DNA from 2 places in the Butyricicoccus sp. OF27-2pH9A genome. Region 1 is predicted to be linked to the other one. Evidence: riboswitches for the same ligand, from Rfam matches in the RefSeq annotation. Region 1 holds a riboswitch; the other holds the start of a gene.
What was found. A riboswitch is a leader RNA that binds a small molecule or an ion and turns the genes downstream of it on or off. The one in region 1 is predicted to bind thiamine pyrophosphate.

Region 1 (3,412 bases):
CCTGCTTGAACGCCTCAGCCATCGCCGGAATATCGCCTGCGGTGGCAATCGCGGTGTTCGCCATGATGGCTGCCGCACCCATTTCCATTGCCTCGCAAGCCTGCGACGGACGGCCGATGCCTGCGTCTACAATGATCGGCAGGTCGATTTCGTCGATCAGGATTTTGATGAACTCGCGGGTAGCAAGACCCTTGTTCGTGCCGATGGGAGCCGCCAGCGGCATGATGGAGGCCGCGCCCGCGTTGACCAGATCACGCGCAACGTTCAGATCGGGATACATATACGGCATGACAACAAAGCCTTCGTTTGCGAGAATCTCGGTCGCGCGGATGGTCTCCTGATTGTCCGGCAGCAGGTACTTGCTGTCGCGCATGATTTCGATCTTGACGAAATCGCCGCAGCCACACGCACGCGACAGACGCGCAATGCGAACTGCCTCGTCGGCATTGCGGGCACCCGAGGTGTTCGGCAGCAGCGTTACGCCCTCCGGGATATAGTCGAGGATGTTAGCCGTACCGCCCTCATTTGCTCGGCGCAGCGCCAGCGTGATGATCTGTGCGCCTGCATTCTGCACAGCAGCGTTGATCAGGTCGAGCGAATACTTGCCGGAACCAAGGATAAAGCGGGACTGGAACTCGTGTCCGCCGATTACAAGTGTATCTTTCATGTGAAAAACTCCTTTTTTCTTGACCCATTTAAGGGAAACGTATAAACTGATAGCATAAATAAGAAGGGGGAACGTAAAAATGAAAAAGTTTATCGAAGAATTCAAAGCCTTCGCGCTGCGCGGCAACGTGATGGACATGGCAATCGGTGTTATCATCGGCGGTGCGTTCACCAGCATTGTGACTTCACTGACCGATAACCTCATTAACCCGATCCTCGGTGCGGCCGGGAGCACCGACCTGAGCGCGTTCGTGCTCAAGATTGGCGGCGTCGAGCTGAAGTACGGTGCGTTCATCACCTCGATCATCAACTTTTTGATCATGGCGTTCGTACTGTTCTGTCTGCTCAAGGCAGTCAATAAGCTGACCGCGCTCGGCAAAAAGCCGGAAGCACCCGCAGAGCCGACCACCAAGGTCTGCCCATTCTGCTGCAGCGAGATTCCGATCAAAGCTGTCAAGTGTGCACATTGCGGTTCCGATCAGCCGAAAGAATAATGGAGAGTGGAGAATGAAAGCTGCGGCTTCCGTTCTCCATTTTCTATTTACGGCTCCGTTTCGCCGATGAGCAGACGCAGCACCATGGTTCCCTCGTGTGCCGAGCAGACTGCTACGCGCGGCGCCATCAAGCCGAGACCGTCGGCTACATCGCTTGTACCGTCACCGCAGAGATACACATGGCCGAAGCGTTTTTCGGTCTTGATCAGGTTCGCTGAGCCGTAGCCTGCCATGCCGCTGCCCGATACGACCGGCTTTTCCGGCAGTCTGGTAAGCAGATTCTCGAGCAGCATGGCCTTCTGGTCCGGCTTGTCGAACGCCTCCACGACCACATCACAGCCGGAGAACAGCCGCTCCACGTTGGACGGAACGACCCGCTCGGTGTAAGTCTCGTAAGTGAGATAGGGATTGATGGCCTCAAGCTGCTCGACAAGTGCGAGCGTTTTCGGAATACCGAGGTCTTTCATCGTGTAATGCTGTCGGTTGAGGTTGGTGATGTCCACCACATCGAAATCCACGAGGATGAGATGACCGACACCCAGCCGCGCCAGAAAGATCGCAAGGTTGGAGCCAAGCCCGCCCAGACCCGCAATGCCGACACACGCCTTGTCCAGCTTAGCCTGAATATCCGCGCCGTGGCGTTCCACCAGTGCGTCATGCAGTTGTTCTTTGGTTAAAATCATGGGAATTCTCCTGTAATCACGCGCAGCGTGCATTTAATCGGAAATTGCATTGCAATTTCTATGAAAACCGGGAGCATGTATCTCGGTTTTCATACCAGTAAGAAATTTGTGTGCCGCTTGCGATGCGCAAATTTCTTTGGGCCATACTGCGTAAAACGCGGATATGTCCCCTCTCGATTGAAACTGTAGTTTCAACCGAAGAATATCAGCCGCCGCCCACAAAGCATACGACTTCCAGATGATCGGCATCGGTCAGCTGCTCTTCCGCGAACTGCGCACGCGGAATGATGGTGCCGTTCTTCTCGACAGCCACACGCTGCGGGTCGTGACCCAGCTCCTTCAGCAGCGCCAGAACCGTGCCCTCTGCGGGAACAGCGCGTTCGTTACCGTTTACTTTCATGCAAATATCCTCTTTTCCGCAAGAAAAATGCTCCGGTCTCACCATGCGGTAAAACCGGAGCATTAAAATTTCAAGTGTATGCGACAGCTTCCCTACGATGGTGCTAACCAACAGGTTCAAAAGGTTAGGCTCTCGCCCTCTCAGCCGCTCATCACGGCACCCTTGCTTGCAAATACAGTATGCACCTCATTCTCCCACTTGTCAAGCACATTTTTTTCGGATATAATGCAGTTATACGATGCAAACATTCGTTCGGGAGGAGATGATGACCGATGGACAGAACCATTCTGCACTGCGACTGCAACTCGTTTTTCGCAAGTGTGGAAACGCTGCTCGACCCGTCGCTTGCCGACGGACCAACCGCCGTCTGCGGTGATCCGGAGAGCCGCCACGGCATCATTCTCGCCAAGAACGAGAAGGCCAAAGCCTTCGGCGTACAGACCGCCGAGACCATCTGGCAGGCGAAACGAAAATGCCCGGATTTACGGCTGGTAGCACCGCATCGGAGCGAATATGTGAAGTTTTCGCGCAAATGCAACGAGTTGTACCTGCAGTACACCGATCTTGTCGATCCGTTCGGCATTGACGAATCCTTCCTTGATGTTACCGGCTCGATGCACCTGTTCGGCTCCGGCGAGCATATCGCGGACGAGCTGCGCCGCCGCATGCGCGAGGAGGTCGGACTGACCATCTCGGTCGGCGTGTCGTTCAACCGCGCGTTCGCCAAACTCGGCAGCGATTACAAAAAGCCGGATGGCACGACGGTCTTTTCGCGCGAAAATTTCAAGCAGCGCGTGTGGACCTTGCCCGCGAACACGCTCCTGTATGTCGGCAAACGCGCCAGCGACCGGCTGAACCGACTGGGCGTACGCACGATCGGCGAGCTTGCCGCCTGCGATCCGGCGTTTATCCACAGCATTCTGGGCAAAAACGGCGATCTTCTGCTGCGTTACGCCAGAGGCGAGGACGATGAGCCTGTGCGCTCATTTTACGCGGAACGAGAGGTCAAATCGGTCGGCAACAGCATGACGTTCTCGCACAATCTGCTCGGCGCGGACGAATGCCGCATGGGCATCACGGCGCTGTGCGACAATGTCGGCAGACGTTTGCGAAAGCGCGGCATGGTGTGCCAGACCGTGCAGCTCGGCATCCGCGACCCGGAATTTCAC
Region 2 (3,412 bases), on a different contig from region 1:
TCCTTTGTGAAAAGCGAGATCGAAAGTGAGATTGCCGTTGCCAACGCCCAGCGGCAGATCGCGCAGAATCCGGCAGCGGAGCCAGTTGTCACGATCCTTTGGAGTGAAAGCCCCCATCTGAAAGACGGCCAGCAAATGTCGCTGCATGAAGCCGAAGCCGTTTTCAAGGAGCTGGACAGCGCCAGACGCCATGAACGGGAGCAGCCGGGCTATACGGGCCATTGGTACGACAAGACCAGGTTCCGTATTGACTTTACCATGCAGGGCCAGCCGGACAGCTACGAGGGACGGCAGGACTTTGGCGACGGCGACGGTTCCCTGATCCAGCATATCCGGGGCTACCACGAATACTACGCACAGGATGAAAGCTGGAAAAACCATGTGCTCCACCATGAGGGGCCGGAGGCATGGGAGGCGGACAAGGCCCAGCGGGATATGCTGCTGCATGAGTTCGTCCCATATATGGAGCTGCATTGCAATCTGGCCACTATGGAGCAGGAGGCCCGGCGTCCCCTGCGATCCGGGGAAACCCTGACGCCGGAACAGACCGCTTATTTCAACGCGGTTTTGGACTATGTAAAAGAGTGCCGCCCGCTTCTCAATCAGGGCCAGTACCACTTGCCGGAGCCGCCGCAGCTTGCCGACTTCGACCAGAGCTTGCAGGACTACAAAAAACAGATCGAGGCAGAGCTGGAACAGGAGGCCGCCGCTGCCGGGCTGACGGTGGAGGAATATGTTGCCTCTGACTATGAGGCCCCGGCGCAGCCCAACTTTTCCATCTACCAAGTGCCGCCCGGCCCGGAGGGGCGCGACTTCCGCTATCGTTCCTATGAGGAATTGCAGGCGGATGGGCTTTCGGTGGACAGGAAGAATTACCAGCTTATCTACTCCGCGCCGCTGGACAAGGACATCACACTGGACGAGATTTACCGCCGCTTCAACATGGAACATCCCTCCGATTACAAGGGACATTCCCTCTCGATGGGGGATATTGTGGTGTTCCGGCAGGATGGAAAACAGACCGCCTACTATGTGGACGAGGGGGCCGACTACCGGCAGGTGCCGGAGTTTTTCGCCCAGCTGGAAAAGCAGCTCACGCCGGACGAGTGCATGACCGGCGAACAAATCCAGACGCCGAGAGGCCGTTTCTATCTGACCGACAGGAGCCGGGAACAGATGGAGGCCGCCGGGTATGGATTCCACCACCAGTCGGAGGACGGCAGGTATCTTATTATGGCAAACGGCACAAGAGCCTTTGCCATCCCCGCCCAGCCAGAAAGCCATATCAAGACGGCGGAAATGTCCACCGAGCAGAACTACAACATGATCGACGGCATGATGAACAACGCCCCGTCTATGGAGGAACTGGAAGCAAGGGCAAAAGCCGGGGAACAGATTTCCCTTTTGGATGTGGCCGAGGCAACCAAGGCGGAGGCCAAAAAGCCCAAGCAGACCCAAAAGACAACGCAGAAACAAAAGAAGCCGTCCATCCGGGCGCAGCTTGCCGCCGCCAAGGAGGAGCAGAAAAAGAAGCCCCCGGCGCGGGAAAAATCAAAAGAAATGGAGGTATGAGGAATGTATTTCACCGTGGAAGAAGAAAACCTGATCTGTCTGTACCACAACGCCGACCGCCGCAGGACGGCGGCAAATCTCCGGGCAGCTTTGCCGGACATGGACAAGGAAATGGCAGCGCTGGTCTGCCAGACCGCCGATAAGTTGGACACCATGAGTGACGCCGACTTTGCGGCGCAGCGGTTCCACTTCACAGACGAATAAGCAAAACGCCGGGCGCGGAGGTGTCAAAGCCTCTGCGTCCGGCGCTTCTTTTTTGTCCATTTTTCCGCATTTAGAACCCCGTTTTGAGGGGAACAGGATAACTTTATCCACCTGCCTGCCGACCATGCGGAAAAACCCTTGATTTCCGTGGACTTTTACCGCCCTAAATGCGTAGACTTGACTTTTGGGGACTTCTTAACTATAATAATACTCAAGCAGGGGGACTACCTTGTAGTTGAGAAGGTTAAAACCTGACCCTTTGAACCTGTTGGCTAATACCAACGCAGGGAGCTGAAGAATACAGATTCGTATTTTTTGGACATTCTCTGTTTTGGGAATGTCCTTTTTTAATTGAATAAGATATGATATGTGTTTGCGAGGGAACTGAACAAGTTGAAAAAGGTAAGACCTGACCTCTGGACCTGTCGGCTAATACCGGCGTAGGGAAGCAATTTCTTACGCTCGTATTGCGTCTGAAAGAGCTTCTAATTGTTTTAGAGGCTCTATTTTTTTATCTTAGGAGGATCAAACATGGCATTTATGAAAGACATCTTAACCCACAACATCCCCATTTGGGAAGAATGTGCAGCTACCCCATTTGTGCAGGAAGTGCAAACTGGAAAGCTACCTCTTGAAAAATTCAAGAGATATATGATTCAGGATAGTATCTATCTGAAAAACTATGCCCGCATATACGGAAAGGCAATTTTTCATGCTGCTACATTAAGAGAAATTCAGCTTTACTACTCCATGCTGAACTTTGTAAATGATACGGAATCGGAAGTGCGGCTGGATTATCTAAAGCAATTTTGCATAACAGATGATGATATTGAACTGATCGCCCCTTTGCCTGAAAATCAAAATTACATTGATTTCATGTTTGAGATTGCGTCACATGGAAAGAATGAAGAAATTTTAATGGCGGTTCTTCCCTGTATGCTAAGTTACAGCTATATATTCCGCAAATTGGCGGCTGTTCCTACAAGCAGACAGTCAAGATATTGGGACTTTATCAAAGATTATGCGGATGAACAATATGCAGAAAGCTGCAAAGAATGGTCTGCTTTTGCAGAGCATAAATGTGCCGGGTTATCAGTAGCAAATAAAAAGTATCTGGCTGATATTTTTGAAAAAGCAAGTTTGTTAGAGCTTGCTTTTTGGAAGATGGCCTATCGGAACGAGAGAATGGAGGAAAATGCAAAATGAAAAAAGTATTGTCCATTGCCGGATCAGATTGCAGCGGAGGTGCAGGTATTCAGGCTGATTTGAAAACTTTTTCTGCTCACGGTGTATTTGGAATGAGTGTTATTGTTTCTGTTGTTGCAGAGAACACCAGCCGTGTTATCGACATCCAAGATATTACCCCGGATATGATTGAAAAACAGATTGACGCCGTATTTGAAGATATTGAAGTGGACGCAGTAAAAATCGGTATGCTTTCTACACCAGAATGTATGAAAGCGGTGGCAAAGAAACTATTACAATATAAGCCCCAAAATGTCGTAATCGACCCGGTTATGTATGCCAAAAATGGCTGCCCATTGATGAATCCTACGGCGGTTTCCACCTTGATAGACACAGTAATTCCACTGGCCGATGTACTTACTCCGAATATTCCAGAGGCAGAGAAAATAGC

Region 2: it holds a riboswitch for thiamine pyrophosphate, as region 1 does, so the genes downstream of both, PG722_RS01180 (TenA family protein) here and thiS (sulfur carrier protein ThiS) in region 1, are expected to answer to the same signal.

What each region holds. Positions count from the first base shown of each region.
Region 1 covers NZ_JAQEXK010000002.1:195,406-198,817, reverse strand. Annotated here, with positions in the region: gene PG722_RS03005 (thiazole synthase) at 1-667, opposite strand, end outside; gene mscL (large conductance mechanosensitive channel protein MscL) at 747-1,160, shown strand; gene thiF (sulfur carrier protein ThiS adenylyltransferase ThiF) at 1,208-1,843, opposite strand; gene thiS (sulfur carrier protein ThiS) at 2,049-2,243, opposite strand; TPP riboswitch at 2,315-2,417, opposite strand; gene dinB (DNA polymerase IV) at 2,516-3,412, shown strand, end outside.
Region 2 covers NZ_JAQEXK010000001.1:245,212-248,623, reverse strand. Annotated here, with positions in the region: gene PG722_RS01190 (LPD25 domain-containing protein) at 1-1,572, shown strand, start outside; gene PG722_RS01185 (transposon-transfer assisting family protein) at 1,576-1,776, shown strand; TPP riboswitch at 1,984-2,083, shown strand; gene PG722_RS01180 (TenA family protein) at 2,308-2,982, shown strand; gene thiD (bifunctional hydroxymethylpyrimidine kinase/phosphomethylpyrimidine kinase) at 2,979-3,412, shown strand, end outside.